DNA from 2 places in the Kitasatospora sp. NPDC058046 genome. Region 1 is predicted to be linked to the other one. Evidence: predicted binding sites of a transcription regulator. Region 1 holds the regulator's gene; the other holds the start of a gene.
The links. Region 1 encodes HspR, which represses chaperone genes until heat shock. Its sites were predicted from a motif close to TTGAGNNNNNNNNNCTCAA; they were not measured.

Region 1 (11,381 bases):
GACCAGCTCGACGAAGAGCTGCCAGATCATCCAGTGGCCGATGATCGGCAGCGCGAAGTCGGCGTCGAAGAGCTGGCCGAAGGCGTTGACGATGGTCAGCACCAGGCTGAAGAAGCCGACCGCCACGAACCAGTGGGCGATGCCGACGATCCCCCAGCGGTTCATCCTGGTGTGGCCGACGAACTCGGTCGCGACGGTCTTCACCCGCTGGGCGGGCTGCCCGAAGCGGGTGGAGTCCGGCGCACCGGTGCGGACCACCTTGTAGATGTACAGCGCCGCACGGGCGGCGAGCGCGGTGCCGATCACGAATGTGACCAGCGAGATGACGATCGCTGCTAGCTGCATCGGCTCTCCGTCTCCTGCGGCTTTGCGGTTGAGCAGGCTCTGCGTTACACGGTCTTGGGAACTGAGTGTACTGGTCGGTAACTTGCCGGGCCGACGGCCCGGACATTACCGGTGACCGACCGTCGTCCAGAAGATTCCCAAGCTATGGCGGCAGTCACGTGGCCGCACCCCCGCCCCGGCGTGGCGCGCCCGATCCGCCCCACCGCTCAGCAAAGTTGAGCGAGCGGCGCTCATAGCTGTTGACTCCGTCCACCGGGTCGTGCATCCTTGAGCCTGTAAAGCTCAACTCTTCCGTGGAGGTATCTACGATGGCACGCGCGGTCGGCATCGACCTCGGTACGACGAACTCGGTCGTCAGCGTTCTGGAGGGTGGCGAGCCCACCGTCATCACGAACGCCGAGGGCGCTCGGACCACGCCGTCCGTCGTCGCCTTCGCCAAGAACGGCGAGGTCCTCGTCGGCGAGGTGGCCAAGCGCCAGGCGGTCACCAACGTCGACCGCACCATCCGCTCGGTCAAGCGCCACATGGGCACCGGGTGGAAGATCAACATCGATGGCAAGGACTTCAACCCCCAGCAGATCTCGGCCTTCGTGCTGCAGAAGCTGAAGCGGGACGCCGAGGCGTACCTGGGCGAGACGGTCACCGACGCCGTCATCACCGTCCCGGCGTACTTCAACGACTCGGAGCGCCAGGCCACCAAGGAGGCCGGCGAGATCGCGGGCCTGAACGTCCTGCGCATCGTCAACGAGCCGACCGCGGCCGCCCTGGCGTACGGCCTGGACAAGGACGACCAGACCATCCTGGTCTTCGACCTCGGCGGCGGCACCTTCGACGTCTCCCTGCTGGAGATCGGCGACGGGGTCGTCGAGGTGAAGGCCACCAACGGTGACAACCACCTCGGTGGCGACGACTGGGACCAGCGCGTCGTCGACCACCTGGTCAAGGTCTTCCAGGGCGGCCACGGCGTCGACCTGTCCAAGGACAAGATGGCCCTCCAGCGTCTGCGCGAGGCCGCCGAGAAGGCCAAGATCGAGCTGTCCTCGTCCTCCGAGACCTCGATCAACCTGCCGTACATCACGGCCTCCGCCGAGGGCCCGCTGCACCTGGACGAGAAGCTCACCCGCGCCCAGTTCCAGCAGCTGACCGCGGACCTGCTGGAGCGCTGCAAGGTCCCGTTCCACAACGTCATCAAGGACGCCGGCATCTCGCTGTCCGAGATCGACCACGTCGTCCTCGTCGGCGGCTCGACCCGCATGCCGGCCGTCGCCGAGCTCGTCAAGGAGCTGACCGGCGGCCAGGACGCCAACAAGGGCGTCAACCCGGACGAGGTCGTCGCCATCGGCGCCGCGCTCCAGGCCGGTGTCCTGAAGGGCGAGGTCAAGGACGTCCTGCTGCTCGACGTCACCCCGCTGTCCCTCGGCATCGAGACCAAGGGCGGCATCATGACCAAGCTGATCGAGCGCAACACCACGATCCCGACCAAGCGCTCCGAGATCTTCACCACGGCCGAGGACAACCAGCCGTCCGTGCAGATCCAGGTCTACCAGGGCGAGCGCGAGATCGCGGCGTACAACAAGAAGCTCGGCATGTTCGAGCTGACCGGCCTGCCGCCGGCGCCGCGCGGCCTGCCGCAGATCGAGGTCACCTTCGACATCGACGCCAACGGCATCATGCACGTCGGCGCCAAGGACCTCGGCACCGGCAAGGAGCAGAAGATGACCGTCACCGGCGGCTCCTCGCTGCCGAAGGACGAGGTCGACCGCATGCGCCGCGAGGCCGAGCAGTACGCCGAGGACGACCACAAGCGCCGCGAGGCCGTCGAGACGCGCAACTCCGCCGAGCAGCTCGTCTACTCGACCGAGAAGTTCATCGCCGACAACGCCGACAAGCTGCCGGGCGACGTCAAGACCGAGGTCGAGACCGCCATCGGCGAGCTCAAGGAGGCCCTGAAGGGCGAGGACATCGCGAAGATCCGCGAGGCCTCGGAGAAGGTCTCCACCACCGCGCAGAAGCTCGGCCAGGCGCTGTACGCCAACGCCGACGCCACCGCCGGTGCCGCCCCCTCCGGTGACTCCGCCCAGGCCAAGGACGACGACGTCGTCGACGCCGAGATCGTGGACGACGAGAAGCCCAAGGGCGGTGCGGCATGACGGACAAGCCGCAGGGCGGCAAGCCCGGCGACGACTCCGCCGCCGAAGAGGCCGTGATCAAGGCTGCCGAGGAGGCCGCCGCGGCCGGCAGCGGGGAGTCCGGTTCGGAGGGTCTCGCCGCCGCCAAGCGCGAGCTCGCCGAGCGCACCGGTGACCTGCAGCGCCTCCAGGCCGAGTACCAGAACTACCGCAAGCGGGTCGAGCGCGACCGGCTGACCGTCCGCGAGATCGCCGTCTCCAACATCCTGGAGTCGCTGATCCCGGTCCTGGACGACATCGGCCGCGCCCGCGAGCACGGCGAGGTCACCGGCGGCTTCAAGTCCGTCGCCGAGTCGCTGGAGACGGTCGTCGCCAAGCTGGGCCTGCAGCAGTTCGGCAAGGAGGGCGAGCCCTTCGACCCGACCATGCACGAGGCGCTGATGCACAGCTACTCCTCGGACGTCACCGAGGACACCTGTGTCCAGGTCCTCCAGCCCGGCTACCGCATCGGCGAGCGGATCATCCGCCCGGCGATGGTGGCCGTCGCCGAGCCCCAGCCCGGCAGCCAGGCGTCCACGGACGCCGAGGCCAAGTCCGCCGACGCGGACAAGTCCGACGGTGGCTCGGACAGCTGACAACCTGTGACGGGTGACAACCAGTGCGCTGCGGAGTCGTACGCCGGCCAGTACGGCGGCCGGCTCCGCAGCGCGCTGTCAGCAGTCGTGCTCGCAGCCGCTGTTGACAGCTCAGTGACGATGGACATCGGGAGGTGGCGTACGCCATGAGTGGCAAGGACTTTGTCGAGAAGGACTACTACAAGGTCCTCGGCGTGCCCAAGGACGCCACCGCCACCGAGATCAAGAAGACCTACCGCAAGCTCGCGCGCGAGTTCCACCCCGACGCCAACAAGGGTGACGCCAAGGCCGAGGAGCGGTTCAAGGACATCTCCGAGGCGTACGACGTCCTCTCCGACGAGAAGCGCCGCAAGGAGTACGACGAGGCCCGCAGCCTCTTCGCCAACGGCGGCTTCCGGGCCGGCGGCGGCCCCGGCGGCACCGGCAGCTACAGCTTCGACTTCGGCGACCTCTTCAGCGGCAGCCAGGGCGGCGCCGGCAGCGGGGGCGGCATCGGCGACGTCTTCGGCGGCCTCTTCAACCGCGGCGGCACCCGGCAGGCCCAGCCCCGGCGCGGCGCCGACGTCGAGACCGAGGTGACGCTCTCCTTCGAGGAGGCGGTGGACGGCGCGACCGTCCCGCTGCGGATGACCAGCCAGGCCCCCTGCCGCAGCTGCAACGGCACCGGCGCCAAGACCGGCACCACCCCGCGGGTCTGCCCGACCTGCGTCGGCGCGGGCACCGTCAGCCGCGGCCAGGGCGCCTTCGCGCTCTCCGAGCCGTGCAAGGACTGCCGCGGCCGGGGCATGATCGTCGACGACCCGTGCACCGACTGCCACGGCAGCGGCCGGGCCAGCTCGGCCCGCACCATGCAGGTCCGCATCCCGGCCGGCGTCCAGGCCGACCAGCGCATCCGGCTCAAGGGCAAGGGCGCACAGGGCGAGCGCGGCGGACAGCCCGGCGACCTCTACGTCACCGTGCACGTCGACCCCCACCCCGTCTTCGGCCGCAAGGGCGACAACCTCACCGTCACCGTGCCGGTCACCTTCCCCGAGGCCACGCTCGGCGCCACCATCGAGGTGCCCACGCTGAACGGCCCCGCCGTGAAGCTCAAGCTGCCCCCGGGCAGCGCCAACGGCCTCACCATGCGCGCCCGCGGCAAGGGCGCCACCCGCAAGGACGGCACCCGCGGCGACCTCCTCGTCACCGTCGAGGTCGTGGTGCCGCAGCACGTCACCGGCGACGCGCTGAACGCCCTCGAGCAGTACCGCGAGGCCACCGCCTCCGACGATCCGCGCGCCGCCCTCTTCCGGGCGGCGAAGGGAGCGTGACGACCAGATGTCCCCGATGAACCCGATCGACCCCGACACCCCGATCGGCCTCGGCCTCGGCGAAGGCCTGCCCGGCACCGGCCCCCGCCGCACCCGCCGCGCCGCCGCGTCCCCGCCGCCGTACGTCCTCACCGAGGACACCCCGGTGTACGTCATCTCCGTGGCCGCCGAACTGTCCGGCCTGCACCCGCAGACCCTGCGCCAGTACGACCGCCTCGGCCTGGTCTGCCCCGACCGCACCGCCGGCCGCGGCCGCCGCTACTCCGCCCGCGACATCCAGCAGCTGCGCGAGGTCCAGCGGCTCTCCCAGGACGAGGGCATCAACCTGGCGGGCATCAAGCGGATCATCGAGCTGGAGAACCAGGTCACCGCCCTCCAGTCCCGCGTCACGGAACTGGTCGACTCCCTGGAAGGCGCCGCCACCGCCCTCCAGCAGCGCGAGGCCGCCGTCCACGCCTCCTACCGCCGCGACCTCGTCCCGTACCAGCCCCCCACTCCGCAGTCCAGCGCCCTCGTCGTCTGGCGCCCCAAGCGCTGACCGGGCACCCACCGGCCGCCGGCCCCTCCTCTCGGGGGGGTGCCGGCGGCTGCCGTGTGGTGAGAGAGTGCGGTCGCCGTCCCTCTCCGGGGCCCAATGGATCTGGCATGCTAAAAATCGTCCAGCGTCAGCGCTGATGGAACGCAGGTAGCACTGCAACGGCAAGGAGTCACGAATGAGTGGACGAGAGCAGCCCCTTGCCGCCGGCTCGACCATCCTCTCGGCGGAAGCACGCGAGCTGTATCTCGCCGTCGTCCGGGGTGACGGCAGTCTGCCGTCGGGTCCGAATTCCAACACCGATGATTCCGCACGGGACGAGCTGGTGAGGCTCGGACTTCTCGTCCCCGACGCCGATGACGCGGACTTCCTCGTGGCCGTCGATCCTGCGCAGCTCTCGACCAGTCTCAGCCATTCCTGGCAGCGCCAGGCGCTGGAACTCCTGTCCCGCGCGGTGTCCTTCCCATCCGAACTGCAGGAGCTGGCCCGGGAATTCCACACCCCGAATAACTCCGGGGGTTCGATAGAGCATGTGCGCGGGAAAGCCCTGATCAGGCAACGACTGGAGCAGTTCAGAGATTCCGGGTTCGAGGAGGCCCTGGCGCTCCAGCCTGGCGGCCCCCGCCAACCGGACCTCCTCGCCAGGATGATCGCCTACGACCTGAAGACGCTCAGCAGCGGTACCAGGATGCGGACGATCTACCACGCCAGCACCCGTTACCACCAGCCGACCAGGGATTACGTGGCGACGCTCGCGCAGGCCGGCGGCCAGTACCGGACCCTCGACGAGCCCTACACTCGACTCATCGTGATGGACCGGCGAGTGGCCGTGATCCCGATCGACGACGACATGAGCCTCGCGGCCTTCATCTACGACCCGGCCATCGTCGACTACCTCGCCAAGGAGGTGTTCGAGCAGTACTGGAGCCGCGCGCTCGAATTCGAGGGCGACCGGACGGTACCCCAGCAAGTGGTGTCCCGCCTGCGCCAGACGATCATCGACCAAATGCTCGAAGGCACCAACCACCGGGTGATCGCACGGCGCCTGGGAATCAGCGAACGGACACTGGCGAGACATATCGCCGAAATGCGGGACGACTACAAGGTCGACTCGCTGTTCCAACTCGGGTACGCGCTCGGCCGAAAGACTCAGGGCTCCGTCGACTGAACCGCCCGGCTACTTCCACCCGCATTCGACGAATTCACCAAAGAATTCCGCCCCCGCGACCACGCTCCCCGCCTGCCGCGTTCACTGCCAGGAGATGTCGTCCGCGATGGCAACGGCAGCCCTGCCGGCGGTCCCGTCCTGCGAGTCGGCGCCGATCGCGAGCGAGCCCGCACCGACCACCGCGGCGACGACAGCCAGCGAAAACACTATCTTGCAGACAAATCGGCGCATTTCGGTCACGCCCTCACTCTCTCTGCCTAGATCCGTCACTAGAAGCATCGAGCAGGATAACGGCTCAGATACAACTGCGCGAGAGGTGGCAACTGCCTGCCGCCGGTGGGCGGGATGTGCGTCATCTCCCTGCCAGTCATCCAGATGACACAGGCCAACTCTGGACGCGCCACCGCCCCGCGATGGACGATCAGTTCGCTCCCAATGGTCCGGCAAGGACACCACACCTTGCCAATGTACCGTCAAATTCTAAACCGTTCATCGGTGGCGTCAGTCCACAGAACGGTCCACAGCCAACGCATCGCCGACACACACTCCCCCGGTCGGCCTTTCCCCGGAGTCGACATGACCGAGCCCTACCTGCGTCACCACGACAGCCAGGCCCCTGAGGGTCGGCGTGCACGTGTGTTCCTGGCCGCCCCGCTGATGCGACTGACCGGGCCGGCCGACAGCGTGGTGACCCTCGCCAGCCGGACGCGGCTGACGACGCTCCGCACCACCCTCCTCCGCAGCGGCGCCGCCGTGTACAGCGCGCACCACAGCGACGCCTGGACCATCTCCGGCCGCGCGCCGGAGCCCCGCGTCCCCTCCGACTTCCGCGCCCTCCAGTCCGCGGACCTCGTGTTCGCCTACGTCGGCGCCCCGCTCTCGGCCGGCGTGAGCCTGGAGCTCGGCTGGGCGTCCGCGCTGCGCAAGCCGATCGTCCTCCTGGTCGACGAGGCCATCACCCACAACCCGCTGATCGCCACCATCGAGCAGGTCGCCCCCGTCCTCCCGCTGGTCTTCGACGACACCTGGTCGCAGGAGGCCCTCAACCACACGGTCGAGACCGCGCTCGACTGGGCCGGCATGGCGCTCTCCCTGCGCGAGGGCTTCTGGACCGCCCCCGGCGAGCAGTTCAACGTCCCCCGGCAGCAGCCCGCCGTCCCCGGCTACTGGCCGACCGGCGCCGCCACCGGCTGAGCAGCGACTACCCACCGGGCTCCCCCGCCCGGGCTCCCCGCATCTGCCAGCCCAACTGGAACAGCGTCTCCGCGTCGTACAGCTCACGCAGCCGGGCGATGTGACCGGCGACGGTGCGTTCGCTCAGCCCCAACCGGCTGGCGATCGCCCGCTGCGTGAGGCCGCGGGCGAGCAGCCGCCCGACCTGCTCGTGGGCGGCGGGTTCCGTCGACGTGGCCGCCAGATCGACCCAGTCCACGACCTGCGCCTGCCGCCACTGTTGTTCGAAGACCCCGACCAGGTACGTGACGGTCGCGGGATCCTCCACCACCGCAGCGGCCCTGTTGTCGGGGGCGGCCGGGATCAGGGCAACGGTTCGGTCGAAGATGAGGGTCCGGCTGAAGGCTGCGTCGAGGACACGGATCCGCGAACCGAGCTTCGTGGTCTCCGCCGCGTACTCGACCTGATCCCGGTCCAGCCTGGCCTGCGGTTGGTAGATCGTGCGCACCGAGCCACCGCGCTCGATGTAGCGGCACGTCTGCGCGAGGCTGTCCTCCCGCTGAGCCGGAGGATGGAACCTGCCCGGCTGGGCGGTCAGGCACTCGTGCGGATAGTCCTTGATGAGCTGGGAGAGCAGGTGCCGGATCTCCACCATGCCCGCCACCTGCCGGACGCCACTCGCCACGTCCCTACGACGCGGAGCCGCGTCGTAGGCCTGGGTGAGGTCCTCCAGCAGATCCGGGAGACTGGCTGCCCTGGCGAGCAGACGGCTGCTCTCCTCCCGTAGGTCGGCGCCCAGACGCTCGCTCACGGCCCGGGGGTTGATCGCGCTGTAGACGCCGTCCGCCGCGTGCAGAACCAGGAAGCCGAGGTCGGCGAGCTGCCTGACCCCCGCTTCGTCCTGCGCGCGGACCTCACTGACACGGAGGCGGCCGCCGTCCCTGAGGATCTCCCGGTAGAGCTCCCGGGCAGCGGCGTCCGGCAGGTCGGCGTCAAGCATCGTGGGCTCCCCGCATCTGCCAGCCCAGTTGGAACAGCGTCTCGGCGTCGTACTGATCCCGCAGCCGGGCGATGTGGGCCGCGACCGTCCGCTCGCCCAGGCCCAGGCGGGTGGCGATCGCCCGCTGGGTGAGGCCGCGGGCGAGCAGCCGGCCGACCTGCTCGGGCACGGACGGCTCGCTGGAACCGGATGCCAGGGAGGCCCAGTTGACGCCCTCGGCGTCCTGCCAGTGCAGTTCGAAGGTCCGCACCAGGAAGTCGACCACGGCCGGGTCGTCGATGACGGCCGCGCTGGTTACCCCCGGTGCGGCGGCGACCACGGCCACGGTGCGGTCGAAGATCAGCATCTTGGGGAACGAGAACGCCGCGACCCTGATGTGGCAGCCGATCCCGGTCAGCCGGGCAGCCAGTCGGACGGTCGAGGCGTCGAGACGGGCCGCGGACTGGTAGAGGGTGCGGATCGAACCACCTGTCTCCAGGAAGCGGCGGGCGTGGTTCACGGTGTCGTCGGCGGCGTCCACCGGCCGGGCGCCGCCGGGGTGGGCGCAGAGTGCCTCGTGGCGGAGCTCCTCGGAGAGTTGGGAGACCTGGTGCCGGATGTTCTCCATGCCCTCGACGACCCGGGTGCTCCCGGAGCGGTCGCGGCGGCGGGACGCCGCGTCATAGGCGACGGTGAGGTCGCCGAACACGTCCGGGAGTTCTTCGGCCCGTGTCAGCAGACGCGTGCCGGCCGCCCGCAGGTCGGCGCCGATCCGGGCCGTGACCGAGCGCGGGTCCACCGCGCTGAGCGAGCCGTCCAGGACGTACGGCTTCAGCAGCCCCAGGTCCATCAGGGTCTGGACGGTCTGCGCGTCCTCCTCCGCCACGTCCGCGATCCGGATCCGGCCGCCATCGCGCAGGATGGCCAGGTAGAGGGCGCGGGCGGTGTCGTCGGGCAGGGCGAATCCGGTGTCGGTCACAGCCGCTCCCCCCGCATCTGCCAGCCCAGCTGGAACAGCGTCTCGGCGTCGTACTGCTCCCGCAGCCGGGCGATGTGGCCGGCCACGGTCCGCTCGCCCAGGCCCAGGCGGGTGGCGATCGCGCGCTGGGTGAGGCCCTGGGCGAGCAGTCGGGCGATCTGCTGATGGCTGGGCGAGTCGGCGGAACCGGCGGCCAGGGCAGCCCAGTTGACTCCCTCGGCGCGCTGCCAGAGCTGCTCGAAGGTGTCCACCACGAAGGACACCATCGCCGGGTCGTCGACCACGGCGGCGCTGGTGTGATCGGGAGCGGCCGGGATGACGGCCACGGTGCGGTCGAAGACCAGGAAGCGTGTGAACGGGACGGCGAGGATCCGGGTGGTGCAGCCGAGCAGGGCGACCTCGGCGGCGAAGCGGACGGTCGGCGGGTCCAGTCTGGCCGAGGCCTCGTAGAGCGAGCGCACGGTGCCACCGCGCTCGTGGACGCGGCGGGCGCGGTCGAGGGAGTCGGGTAGCAGTTCGGCGGGACGGGGGCCGCCGGGCTGGGCGGTCATCGTCTCGTCGGGGAACTCCTGGGCCAGCAGTTCCAGTTCGTGCCGGATGTCCTCCTTCGCCGTGAGGTAGCGGACCCCGGCCGTGCCGCTCCGCCGTTTCGGGGTCGCGTCGTAGGCGCGGGTCAGTTCGCCCATCAGCTCGGGCAGTTGCTCGGCCTCCACGAGCAGGCGGGCGCTCTGTCGGCGGATCTCGGTGCCGATCCGCTCCGTGGCCGCCCGCGGGTCCACCGCGCTGTACGCCGCGTCCTGCAACTGCGGCACCAGCAGCCCGAGTTCCACCAGCCGTCGGAGCGCAGGCCCGTCTTCCGCGCCGACCTCGGCCGCCCGGACCCGGCCGCCCTCGCGCAGGACGGCGAGGTAGAGGGCGCGGGCGGCGGCGTCCGGGAGGGCGGCGGAGAGCGGGGTGGCGGGGGTGTCAGTCATGGTGTTCTCCGCGGAGCTGCCAGCCGAGGTGGAAGAGGCTGTGGGCGCCGTAGCGGTCGCGCAGCCGGGAGATGTGGGCGGCGACGGTGCGTTCGCTCACGCCGAGCCGGGTGGCGACGGCCCGTTGGGTGAGGCCTCGGGCGAGCAGCCGGCCGATCCGGACGGTGGTGACGGACGGCGGGTCGAGGTGGCGGTCGGCGGGGGTGGCGCGGGCCCAGTCGCGTTCGAACTGGGCGACCAGGTAGGCGACGGTGGTGGGGTCGGTGAGGAAGGCGGCCCGGTTGCGGTCCTCGTCGGCGGGGATGACGGCCACCGCGCGGTCGAAGACCAGTACCCGCTCGTACGGTTCGGCGAGGACGCGGACCTGGGCGCCGTGCCCGGTGCGCAGCGCGACCTGGCTCCGTGCGGCGGGGTCGGCGAGGGTGACCGGCTGGTAGACGGTGCGCAGCGAGCAGCCGCGGCGGAGCAGCGAGAGGTCCTGGGCGAGGGCCATCCGGAGGGCTTCGAGGGGACGCGGTCCGGGCTGGGCGGCGAGGACCTCCTCCCGGCATTCCGAGACGAGTTCGCCGACCCGCCGGCGGACTTCGGCGGCGTCGTCGACGGTGCCGGCCGCGGGATCGCCGGTACCGGGATCGCCTGCACCGGGGTGGACAGCCGGGAGGTCGACGCCCGGGTGGCGGGCGGCGTCGTAGGCGCGGGCCAGTGGCCCGAGGGTGCCCGGGAGCCGCTCGGCGTGCCGTAGCAGGCGGAGGGCGCGGGTGCGCAGTTCGAGGCCGATCCGGTCGCCGAGGGCGCGCGGGCTGGCGGCGGTCCAGCCGGTGGCGGTGGGGGTGAGCAGGCCGCGGGCGACGAGGGCGGCCAGGGTGGGGCGGTCGGCGGGGGCGAGGTCCTCGGGGCGCAGTCGGCCGCCGCCCCGGACGGCGGTGAGGTAGAGCGCCCGCTCGGCCGGGCCCGGCTCATCGGTCATCGCGGGAGCCTCGCATCAGCCAGCCGAGTTGGAAGAGGGTCTGGGCGCCGTAGCGGTCGCGCAGCCGGGAGATGTGGGCGGCGACGGTGCGTTCGCTCAGGCCCAGCCGGGTGGCGACGGCGCGCTGGGTGAGGCCGCGGGCGAGCAGCCGACCGACCCGGTCGGGGATGGTGCGGGCGGGTGTCTG
Region 2 (11,381 bases), on a different contig from region 1:
GCCACCAAGCTGGCCTACGCGATCACCCGCAAGGGCAACACCGCGACCACCGAGAAGGGCTTCAAGACCGGCCAGGTCTTCTCCTCCTCGCTGATCTCGCTCGCGCACGGCACCAACGACGCCCAGAAGACGATGGGCATCATCACCCTGACCCTGGTCTCGGTCGGCGCCCTGCCGCACGGCGCGCTGCCCCCCACCTGGGTGATCGTCTCCGCCGGCGCGGCGATCGCGCTCGGCACCTACATGGGCGGCTGGCGGATCATCCGCTCGATGGGCAAGGGCCTGGCGGACATCCGCCCGCCGCAGGGCTTCGCCTCCGAGTCGGCCGCTGCGACCGTCATCCTGACCTCCTCGCACATGGGCTTCGGCCTCTCCACCACCCAGGTCTGCTCCGGCGGCATCATGGGCGCCGGCCTCGGCGGCCCGAAGGGCGAGCTGCGCTGGAGCCTGGTCCGCCGCATGGTCTACACCTGGGGCCTGACCCTGCCGGCCGCCGCGGTGGTCTCCGGCGGCGCCGCCCTGCTGGCCGAGCAGGGCAGCTGGGGCGTCGCCCTGGTCGGCGCCGTGCTGGTGGCCGGCGCGGCCGCGATGTGGGTGATCTCCCGCCGCCAGCCGGTCGGCGCGGACAACGTCAACGACGTCGACGTCACCCCGGTCGAGGTCGCACCGGCCGGTACCGCGAACACCCCCACTCCCGCCTCGACCACCGTCGCGGCCTGAGCGCCACCGGCTGAGGAGCACTCACCATGCACATCAAGTGGAACGCCCTGGCCCAGACCGCCGGTCTCAGCTTCGGCATCACCGTCGCCGTGGTCGCCGTCTTCGCGCTCGGCATCCTGGCGCTGTCCCGCCGCGAGGCCGCGGTGAGCGCCGCCGGTACGGGCGAGGGCGCCGCCGGAGCCGCGGGCGGCCGGCTGGCCCTGGCCGGCGCGTACGTCTGCTTCGCCCTGTGCGGCGGGGTCGTCCTCTACGGGCTGTCCCTGATCGCCGGCCACTAGCCACACGCGCCACGCACGACGGAACGGGCCGGGGAGTGTCTCCACACTCCCCGGCCCGTTCGCGCATCCCTGCCCGCGGTCGGTCCCGCCGGCCGGTCAGCCCTCCTGGGTGGTCCTCAGCACGGTCTCCCGGATGAAGAGGACGGTGACGAAGGCCAGCGCCGCGAACGGGGCGGCCCACAGGAAGACGGTGCCGACGCCGTGGCCGAACGCGTCCGTCACCAGCGGCACGATCGGGGCCGGCAGCTTGGCCAGGTCCGGGATGCCGCCACCGGTCGCCGCGGGCGAGGCCGGGACGTGCGCCGCGGCCAGGTTCTCGGCCAGGTAGTGGCCGACCTTGTTGGTCATCAGCGCGCCGAGCGCGGAGACGCCCATCGCGCCGCCCATGGTGCGGAAGAAGGTGACCACCGAGCTGGCCGCGCCGAGCTCGTGCCGGGGCACCGTGTTCTGCACCGCGAGCACCAGGTTCTGGCTGGTCAGGCCGAGGCCGACGCCGGTGATCGCCATGTAGAGGGAGAGCAGCGCGTAGTTCGTGTCGGCCCGGGCGGTGCCCAGCAGGCCGAAGCCGATGGCGAGCAGCGCGGTGCCGGAGACCAGGTAGGCCTTCCACTTGCCGTACTTGGTGATCAGCCGGCCGGCCACCGCGGAGGAGACCGCCAGGCCGAGGATCATCGGCAGGGTCATCAGGCCGGCCATGGTCGGGGACTTGGCGCGGGCCAGCTGGAAGTACTGGCTGAGGAAGGTGGTCGCGCCGTACATCCCGACGCCGACCAGCACGCTGGCGATGGCGGCCAGGGTGACGGTGCGGTACTTGAAGAGGCTCGGCGGGATGATCGGCTCGGCGGCGCGGCGCTCGATCACGACGGCCAGGACGCCCAGCACCAGGCCGCCGCCGACCATGGCCGCGGTCTGCCAGGACAGCCAGGCGTAGTTCTTGCCGGCCAGGGTGATCCAGATCATCAGCAGGCTGACCGAGGCGGTGATGACCAGCGCGCCCAGGTAGTCGATCTTCGCCTTGCGCTTGACCAGCGGCAGCTTGAGGGTGCGCTGCACCACCAGGATCGCGACCAGCGCGAACGGGATGCCGACGTAGAAGCACCAGCGCCAGCCCAGCCAGGAGGTGTCCACGATGACGCCGCCGATCAGCGGCCCGCCGATGGTGGCGAGCGCGAAGACCGCGCCGAAGTAGCCGCTGTACCGGCCGCGCTCGCGCGGCGGGACCATCGCGGCCAGGCAGATCTGGCCGAGCGCCACGACACCGCCGGCGCCGACGCCCTGGAGCGCGCGGCAGGCGATCAGCTCGCCGGTGTTCTGCGAGAGGCCGGCCAGCGCCGAGGTGCCGATGTAGATCAGCAGGGCGATCTGGAGCAGCAGCTTCTTGCTGACGAGGTCGGAGAGCTTGCCCCAGATCGGGGTGGAGGCGGTGAGGGTGAGCAGGGCCGCGGTGATCACCCAGGTGTACGCGGACTGGCCGCCGTGCAGGTCGGCCAGGATGTGCGGCAGGGCGTTGGAGACGACGGTCGAGGAGAGCACGGCCACGAACAGGCCGAGCAGCAGGCCGGAGAGCGCCTCCATCACCTGCCGGTGCGTCATCTGGGGACTGTCGGCCGCGGCGGCGGTTCCGCTCGCGGCCTCGGTGGTCACGGTCATCTGGGTCCTTCGGCGGGCGGGCGGGATGCGCGGATCATGAAATTTCGTTGCCGTAAGCAACCATAAAACGAGATGGTTGAATAAGGCAACTTTCTTCAAGGGCAAGTAAAACCCGCAGCTACGGGCCCTGTCGCACCGCCGGAGACCGCCCGGTCAGTCGGCCGCCGACTCCCCCAGCACGTCGTTGAAGCGGTGCAGCAGCTCCGCGAAACGGGTCACGTCCTCCGGCGACCAGTCGCCCATCACCTCGCGCACCCGCCGCATCCGGACGCCCTGCGCGGCCAGGTAGCGCCGCCGCCCGTCCTCGGTGAGCGAGACCAGCGCGGCCCGGCGGTCCAGCGGGTCCGTCTCCCGGGCCACCAGGCCCAGCTCCTCCAGCGTCCGGACCTGCCGGCTCACCGTCGCCTTGCCGACCGAGAAGTGCGCGCCGACGTCGGTCACCCGCACCGGCCCGGCCTGCTCGATGTAGCCGAGCAGGCTGTACGCCATCCCCTCCAGCCCGGGGTGCACCCGCCGTGAGAGTTCCGCCACTCTGGCCCGGCCCCGTCGGAACATCAGCGCGACCTCGCGCTCCACCGCCACCAGGGATTCCTCGTCACTCACCGCGCCAGTATCGCGCAGCGACGCCGGCGGCGGCCCGGCGCGGCCGGTGCGACAAGCCAACTACTTCATGGTATGAAGTATCGGTTCTGGAAGTACCGTTTTTCCCCATTACACGAGGAGATGTGGATGGCAGCCCCGGGGCAGGGTTTCATCGCCGAACTGAAGAGCGCGGTCACCCCGCGCGCGGCACTGCTCGTGATCGGCGTGCTGCTGCTCCAGCTCGGCTTCATCACCTCCTACATCGGGGCATTGCACAAGCCCGCCCCGCAGAACCTCTCCATCGCGGTGGTCGCCCCGCCGCAGGTCGCCCCCAAGCTGGTCGGCGCGCTGGAGTCGGTGCCGAACGACGCCGTCCGCGCCAGCACCGCGCCGGACGCCGAGACGGCGACCCAGCTGATCAAGGACCAGAAGCTCTACGCCGCACTGGTCGTGGACCCGACCTCCACCCAGGACACCCTGCTGGTCGGCAGCGCCCGCGGCACCTCCGCCGCCAAGGCCGCCGAGTCCATCACCACCGCGATCGACCAGACCCAGGGCCGTACGGTCAAGGTCCACGACGTGGTGCCGCTCGCCAAGGGCGACACCAACGGCCTCTCCGCCTTCTACCTGGTGATCGGCTGGTGCGTCGGCGGCTACCTGGTCGCCTCGATCCTGGGCATCAGCGCGGGCTCCAAGCCGGCCAACACCCACCGCCTGCTGATCCGCCTCGGCGTCCTCGCGGTGTACTCGGTCGGCGCCGGCGTCCTCGGCACGGTGATCGCCGGGCCGGTGCTCGACGCCCTGCCGGGCTCGGTCCTCGGACTGAGCGCCATCGGCGCCCTGGTGGTGTTCACGGTCGGCGCGTTCACCATGGCGCTGCAGTGCCTGTTCGACATCCTCGGGATCGGCGTCGCGGTGCTGATCTTCGTGGTGCTCGGCAACCCGAGCGCGGGCGGGGTCTACCCGGCACCGATGACGCCGCCGTTCTGGCGGGCGATCGGCTCCTGGATCCCGAACGGCGCCGGCACCACCGCCACCAAGTCGGTCGCCTACTTCGGCTCCACCAACCTGGGGCTGCCGATCCTGGTCATGGTGGTCTGGGCGCTGATCGGCATCGGCGTCGCCCTGCTGGCCGTGCTGCGCGGCCCGCGCTCCGGCGGCCGCGAACTGGCCGCCACCGAGAGCTGAGCCCCGCACTCCTCCCGATCGTCACCGAGCCCCCGGCCGCCACGGCCGGGGGCTCGGGCGCGTTCGCCGCCGGGGCCCGCCGCTACCCGACCGGGCCCGGGTCGGCCACGACGGCCCGGACGACCCGCACCGCCGCGCCCAGCAGCGGGCCCCGGCGGCCCAGCCGGGAGACCGTCAGCCGCTCCTCCGACCAGGGCCGCACCGTCACCCGGGCGGCCAGCTCGGCCCGCATAGCGGGCAGCAGCCAGGGCGCCAGCCGGGCGTAGCCGCCGCCCAGCACCACCTCGGCCGGGTCCAGCAGGTTGACCGCGCCGGCGGCCGCGGTGCCGAGCGCCGTACCGGCCCCGGCCAACGCCGCGAGGGCGGCCGGGTCCCCGGCCCCGGCGCGGTCGGCGAGCAGGGCCACCCAGTCGCCGAGGGCCCCGGTCAGGCCGGCCGCCCGCAGCACCGCCGCCTCGCCCGCGTACTGCTCCAGGCAGCCGTGCGCCCCGCAGGCGCAGCGGGGCCCGTCGGGGTGGACCGGCACGTGGCCGAACTCCCCGGCGAAGCCGCCCGCCCCGCGCAGCAGCCGGCCGCCGACCACGATCGCCGCGCCGACCCCGGCCTCGGCGGAGACGTACAGGAAGTCCTCCGGGCCCTCGCCCAGCCAGCGCTCGGCCAGTCCGCCGAGGTTGGCCTCGTTGTCCGCCTCGATCGGCAGGTCGGCCAGTCCGCCCCCGGCCGTCCGCAGCGCGGGGCGCAGGGCGGCGGCCAGCGGGACGTCCTGCCAGCCCAGGTTGGCGGCCCGCTGGAGCATCCCGCCGGAGCCGCCGACCAGCCCGGGCACGGCCAGGGTGAGGGCGGCCGGGCGCAGCCCCGACTCGGCGACGGCCTCGTGCAGCAGGTGGGCGAGGTCGGCCATCACGGCGGCGGGCTCGCGGCCGTGGTTGGAGACCTCCCGGCGCCGCCAGCCGCGGACCTCCCCGCGCAGGTCGACCACGCAGGCGCCCAGGTGCCGCACGCCGATCTCGGCGCCGAGGCCGCCGGGCCCGGCCGGGTTGAGGCCGAGGGCGGTGCCGGGGCGGCCGACCTTGCCGCTGGGCGCGGCGGGGCCCTCCTCGACCACCAGGCCGGCGGCGATCAGCTGTTCGGCCAGCGAGGAGACGGCGGCCCTGGTCAGCCCCGTCCCGGCGGCCACCTCGGCGCGCGAGCGCGGCCCGCTCGCGATCGTCCCGAGCACCAGGGCCAGGTTGGCCCGGCGCATCCCCTGCTGGCTGGCGGGCCCGGTCCGGGCGGGGTCGGACTCGTGCACAAGGCTCACCTCGCCCCTTTTACGTCCTTACGGCACATCCCGTGGCATCTCGGGTGCAGCGTAGCCGGGTTCCGGGGGCACCGTCGTCGGCACCGGGACGGGCTCGGCCGGGGCCGTCCCGGCGGGCGGGAAGACCCACCGCCGGATCGCCCAGTAGCGGAACAGCATCGCCACGAAGGTGCCGACGACCATCCCGCTGAGGTAGTCCGCGACCTCCTGCCGGAGCGGGTCGACGTACGGCTCGCGCAGGTCCAGGAGGTACCGGGAGACCGCCAGCGGGACGTCGTTGACGGCGATCGCCACCGCGCTGACCAGGACGAACACCAGCACCTCGCGCCGCCGGCCGTCGGCCCGCAGGGCCCGGAAGGCCCAGCGGCGGTTCAGCACGTACGAGACGACGGTGCCGATCACCGTCGCGACGGTCAGCGCGACCACCGGCTTGTGCTCCAGCACGGTGAACTTGAGCTCGAAGTCGATCACCGTGGTGAGCGCGAAGCAGCCGCTCCCGACCAGCAGGAACTTCACCAGCCGGCGGTGCCGCACCAGGAAGGGGCGCAGCCGCGCGGGCACCCGGGCCAGGGCCCGCTGCGTGGGGGACGGCATCTCCGCAGTCTCGCACGCGGGGGTGCCGTCGGCCCCGCAGATCGCCGCGGCCCCGCGGGGTGCCGACGGGCCGCCCGGACCGCCGCTCGGGCGGCCCGGGCGGCGGCCGGAGCGGCGGCCGGGGCGAGCCGGTCAGGCGGCGACCAGCACCGCGGCCCCGGCCGGCTCCAGCGCCAGCTCCAGCACCTCCCGGACGTCCGCCACCGGGTGGACGGTGAGCCGCTCCAGCACCTCGGCCGGGACGTCGTCCAGGTCGGCCTCGTTGCGCCTGGGGATGATCACCGTGGTGACCCCGGCCCGGTCGGCGGCGAGCAGCTTCTGCTTCACCCCGCCGATCGGCAGCACCCGCCCGGTCAGCGACACCTCGCCGGTCATCGCCACGTCGGTGCGCACCTTGCGCCCGGAGAGCAGCGAGGCCAGCGCCGTGGTCATGGTGATGCCGGCGCTCGGCCCGTCCTTGGGGATGGCCCCGGCCGGGATGTGCAGGTGCACGCCGCGGTCGCGCAGCGAGGTGACCGGCAGCTCCAGCTCGGCGCCGCGCGAGCGCAGGTAGGAGAGCGCGATGTGCGCGGACTCCTTCATGACGTCGCCCAGCTGCCCGGTGAGGGTCAGCCCGGTGCCGCCGGTCTCGGCGTCGGCCAGCGAGGCCTCGATGTAGAGGACGTCGCCGCCGGCGCCGGTCACCGCGAGGCCGGTGGCCACGCCGGGGACGGCGGTACGGCGCTCGGCCGGCTCCTGGGCGGACTCCGGCACGTGGTGCGGCCGGCCGATCAGGGCGCGCAGGTCCTCGGCGCCGACCGCGGCGGGCAGCTCGCGCTCGCCCAGCTCGGCCTGTGCGGCGATCTTGCGCAGCACCCGGGCGATCGAGCGCTCCAGGGTGCGGACGCCCGCCTCCCGGGTGTACTCCCCGGCGAGCCTGCGCAGCGCCGGCTCGTCCACGGTGACCTGCCCGCCGCCCAGACCGGCCTTCTCCAGCTGGCGCGGGAGCAGGTGGTCGCGGGCGATGACGACCTTCTCGTCCTCGGTGTAGCCGTCCAGCCGGACCAGCTCCATCCGGTCGAGCAGCGGCCCGGGGATGGACTCCAGCACGTTGGCGGTGGCGAGGAAGACGACGTCGGAGAGGTCGAGCTCGACCTCCAGGTAGTGGTCCCGGAAGGTGTGGTTCTGCGCCGGGTCCAGCACCTCCAGCAGGGCGGCGGCCGGGTCGCCCCGGTAGTCGGAGCCGACCTTGTCGATCTCGTCGAGCAGGACGACCGGGTTCATCGAGCCGGCCTCCTTGATCGCCCGCACCAGCCGGCCGGGCAGCGCGCCGACGTAGGTGCGCCGGTGGCCGCGGATCTCCGCCTCGTCCCGGACGCCGCCGAGCGCGACCCGGACGAACTTCCGGCCCATGGCGCGGGCCACCGATTCTCCGAGCGAGGTCTTTCCCGTTCCGGGCGGCCCGACCAGGGCCAGCACCGCTCCCCCGCGGCGGCCGCCGATCAGCCCGAGGCCCTGGTCGGCCCGGCGCTTGCGGACGGCCAGGTACTCGACGATCCGCTCCTTCACGTCGGCCAGGCCGGCGTGGTCGGCGTCCAGCACCGCGCGGGCGCCGGCGATGTCGTACGCGTCCTCGGTGCGCTCGTTCCAGGGCAGCTCCAGGACGGTGTCCAGCCAGGTGCGGATCCAGGAGCCCTCGGGCGACTGGTCGGAGGAGCGCTCCAGCTTGTCGACCTCCTTGAGCGCGGCCTCGCGGACCTTCTCCGGCAGGTCGGCGGCCTCGACCCGGGCGCGGTAGTCGCCCTCCTCGTCGGCCGGGTCGCCGTTCAGCTCGGCCAGCTCCTTGCGGACGGCCTCCAGCTGGCGGCGGAGCAGGAACTCCTTCTGCTGCTTGGCCACGCCCTCCTCGACGTCCTTGCGGATGGTGTCGTTGACCTCCTCCTCGGCGAGGTGGTCGCGCAGCAGGGCGAGCGCGTACTCCAGGCGGGCGACCTGGTCGGCCTCCAGCAGCACCTTGAGCTTCTGCTCGGCGGTGGCGAAGGGCGCGTAGCCGATGTTGTCGGCGAGCTCGCCGACGCCCTCGATCTGCGCCACCCGGTCGACGATCTGCCAGGCGCCGCGCCTGCGCAGCCACTGGGTGGACAGCGCCTTGTACTCCTTGACCAGCTCGGCGGCCCGGCCGGCCACCGGGGTGCCCACCGAGGACTCCGTGAACGGCGTGGTCTCCACCCAGAGGGCGGCGCCGGGGCCGGTGGTGCCGACCCCGATCCGGACCCGGCGCACGGCGCGCACCAGCGCGGCCGGCTCCCCGTCGGCCAGCCGGCCGACCTGCTCCACGGTGGCCAGCGTGCCGGCCGCCGCGTACGAGCCGTCCACCCGCGGGACCAGCAGGACCTGCGGCTTGCCGGCGCCGGTGGCGGCGGCCCGGGCGGCCTCGACGGCGGCGCGCACCTCGGTGTCCTTCAGGTCCAGCGGGACGACCATGCCCGGCAGGACGACCTCGTCGTCGAGCGGCAGCACGGGCAGGGTGAGCGGTGTGGACGTCGATGCCATGATCTCTCCCCAGTCAGTGAACTTGAGTCGACCTGACTAAGGCTTTACGGGCGTCGGATGTTCCCGGCCCCCTGTTCGCCGTGAGCGAACAGGAATCGGCAGGGAAAGCGCGGCACCCGACTTCGTCAAAAGAGCACCGGACACGCCTCGAAAAGTCCCGACGGGGAGCCCCGCGAGTCCGGGGAGGTCCGACCGGGCGACGGCGTCAGCGCGCCGCACGCACCCGCGCGGGCGCGCCGCCCGCGGCCGTCGCGGCGGCCGGGCGCGGCCGGGGCGGGCGCCGCTCGGCCCGGCGCAGCCAGCGCCACAGCGCGACCCCGGTCAGCACCGCGGCCGGGTGCCCCACCCCGGTGATCACGTCCTTGTCGGTGGCGATCTGCTCGGCGATCATCAGCCCGGCGCCGCCCAGCGCGAGCAGCCGCCCGCGCCAGGAGAGCAGCCCGGCCACCGCGCCCAGGCAGGCGAGCACGCCGTAGCTGACCCCGATGTCCAGGTAGTCCATCGCCTCGGGCGCCATCCGTCCGGTCTCCACCGCGGTGATCACCACGCCCTGGGAGAGCAGCGTCGCCGCGACATGCCCGGCCGCGAACACCGCCGCGGCCCGGGCCGGGCCGACCCTGCGCTCCAGCGGGGCGAGGGTGAGGGCGAATCCCCACAGGTACGGCATCCACACCTCGCCGGCCACCCAGAACCCGCTCAGCACAAGGGCGCGCAAAGGATGCTGGAGCAGGTTGTGGCCGTCCGAACTGGAGGCCTCCTGCAGACGCTGGACGAGTTCCGGATCGGCGAGCCGGGCGAAGGTCGTGGTGGCTCCCACGACGGCGAGGTACCCGAGCGTGAAGGGCGTTCTCCGGGGCGTCGGCACCCGTTCCAGCAGCCATTCCAGGACGCCGGTGCGCAGCCCGAGGCGGAGCATTCCGTACGGCGCCCCCGCACTCCCGTACCCGTCGGCACCCCGCCCGAGTCCCGCCATGCCGCCTCCGCTCCACGCCGCAGCCACCGGCTCCCCGCCGGATGCCCAACGTACCGGCGCGCGCCGCGGATTCCGCCCGGCCGGGCGCTCACCTGGCCACGGTACGTCGAGGTTCTGAGAGGCACCTGAAAGAAGCCCGTGAAGACCGTCGCCGTAGCGGACCGCCGGATTCCCGACATTGGTCCAGACCTTCTCCCCATAAACGGGGCACCAGGGCCTCTGACCGGCGACTTGGCGTCAACTGCACTGCATACGTACCGTTACGCAGAGAAAATTCGACGGGTAAGGTATCGGCCCGTGCCCACTCGTGCAGTGGGTCCGAGGGCGGCCCGACAGCCGGCCCACGGGCCGGAAACGTCCGGTCCACCTGCCGGGAAGCATCCGCTGTCCGTACGCTGCGAAGTGCGCGGGAGAAGTGGGCGGCCGACCATCCGTCCTCGGCTCCCGATCGCGCGACGGGACGGCGGACCCGGCACAGTCCACGACGGAACAAGACTACGAGCGGAGCCCCGCCATCCCCACAGGTGGCCGGCCCGCAGCCCTGGGGGCGGTGGCGTGACCGTGACAGAGATTCAGCAGGACAACCACAACGCCGGCGGCACTGTGAGCAGCCAGCGCAGAGTCCTGGTGGTGGAGGACGAGCCCACGATCGCCGAGTCGATCGCCGCCCGGCTGGGCGCCGAGGGCTTCAAGGTCGCCGTGGCCCACGACGGCCCCGGCGCGGTCGACGGCTTCCACACCTGGCAGCCGGACCTGGTGGTCCTCGACATCATGCTGCCCGGCTTCGACGGCCTGGAGGTGTGCCGCCGGATCCAGGCCCAGCGCCCGGTGCCGGTGCTGATGCTGACCGCCCGCGACGACGAGACGGACCTGCTGGTCGGCCTCGGTGTCGGCGCGGACGACTACATGACCAAGCCGTTCTCGATGCGCGAACTGGCCGCCCGCGTCAACGTCCTGCTGCGCCGCGTCGAGCGCGCCCAGCAGGCCGCCCGCACGCCCGCGCTGGGCAGCCTGCGGTTCGGCGAGCTGGAGATCGACCACGTGCAGCGCCGGGTCCGGCTGGCCTCGGGCGACGTCCACCTGACGCCGACCGAGTTCGACCTGCTCGCCTGCCTGGCCGCCCAGCCGCGCGCCGTGCTCACCCGCGAGCAGCTGCTGGCCGAGGTCTGGGACTGGACCGACGCCTCCGGCACCCGCACGGTGGACAGCCACGTCAAGGCGCTGCGCCGGAAGATCGGCGCCAGCTGGATCCGCACCGTCCACGGTGTCGGATACGCGCTGGAGGCCCCGCTCTCCTAGGGCCTCCCAGGGCGACGGGCCACCGGGGGGCCCGCAGCCCGGACGACGCCGTGCCACCACGCGGGCCGACACCGCGGGGACCACAAGGAACCGATGACCTTTCCACAGCAACGCAACGGGGAATCCGCCGACACGCGGCCGCAGAACCTGGCCGCCCGTGCCGCCCGCCGGGTCTGGGCCGACATCCGGCCGCTCGACCCGGTCCGCTCGATCAAGGGCAAGCTCACCCTGCTCGTGATCGTCTCCGTGTGCCTGGCCACCGGGA

Region 2: the regulator HspR is predicted to act here: its motif matches at 8,867-8,885, upstream of lon (endopeptidase La).

Annotation. Positions count from the first base shown of each region.
Region 1 covers NZ_JBHVRS010000013.1:147,669-159,049, reverse strand. The annotation lists gene ACFVU7_RS25370 ((Fe-S)-binding protein) at 1-345, opposite strand, end outside; gene dnaK (molecular chaperone DnaK) at 654-2,495, shown strand; gene grpE (nucleotide exchange factor GrpE) at 2,492-3,109, shown strand; gene dnaJ (molecular chaperone DnaJ) at 3,256-4,419, shown strand; gene ACFVU7_RS25350 (heat shock protein transcriptional repressor HspR) at 4,427-4,957, shown strand; gene ACFVU7_RS25345 (helix-turn-helix domain-containing protein) at 5,133-6,122, shown strand; gene ACFVU7_RS25340 (hypothetical protein) at 6,204-6,362, opposite strand; gene ACFVU7_RS25335 (hypothetical protein) at 6,699-7,316, shown strand; gene ACFVU7_RS25330 (LuxR C-terminal-related transcriptional regulator) at 7,324-8,295, opposite strand; gene ACFVU7_RS25325 (LuxR family transcriptional regulator) at 8,288-9,253, opposite strand; gene ACFVU7_RS25320 (helix-turn-helix domain-containing protein) at 9,250-10,227, opposite strand; gene ACFVU7_RS25315 (LuxR C-terminal-related transcriptional regulator) at 10,220-11,194, opposite strand; gene ACFVU7_RS25310 (LuxR C-terminal-related transcriptional regulator) at 11,184-11,381, opposite strand, start outside.
Region 2 covers NZ_JBHVRS010000002.1:584,252-595,632, reverse strand. The annotation lists gene ACFVU7_RS07020 (inorganic phosphate transporter) at 1-720, shown strand, start outside; gene ACFVU7_RS07015 (hypothetical protein) at 747-998, shown strand; gene ACFVU7_RS07010 (MDR family MFS transporter) at 1,095-2,648, opposite strand; gene ACFVU7_RS07005 (MarR family winged helix-turn-helix transcriptional regulator) at 2,802-3,251, opposite strand; gene ACFVU7_RS07000 (DUF3533 domain-containing protein) at 3,378-4,418, shown strand; gene ACFVU7_RS06995 (ROK family protein) at 4,501-5,661, opposite strand; gene ACFVU7_RS06990 (GtrA family protein) at 5,737-6,312, opposite strand; gene lon (endopeptidase La) at 6,445-8,844, opposite strand; gene ACFVU7_RS06980 (rhomboid-like protein) at 9,050-9,817, opposite strand; gene ACFVU7_RS06975 (response regulator transcription factor) at 10,379-11,116, shown strand; gene ACFVU7_RS06970 (cell wall metabolism sensor histidine kinase WalK) at 11,210-11,381, shown strand, end outside.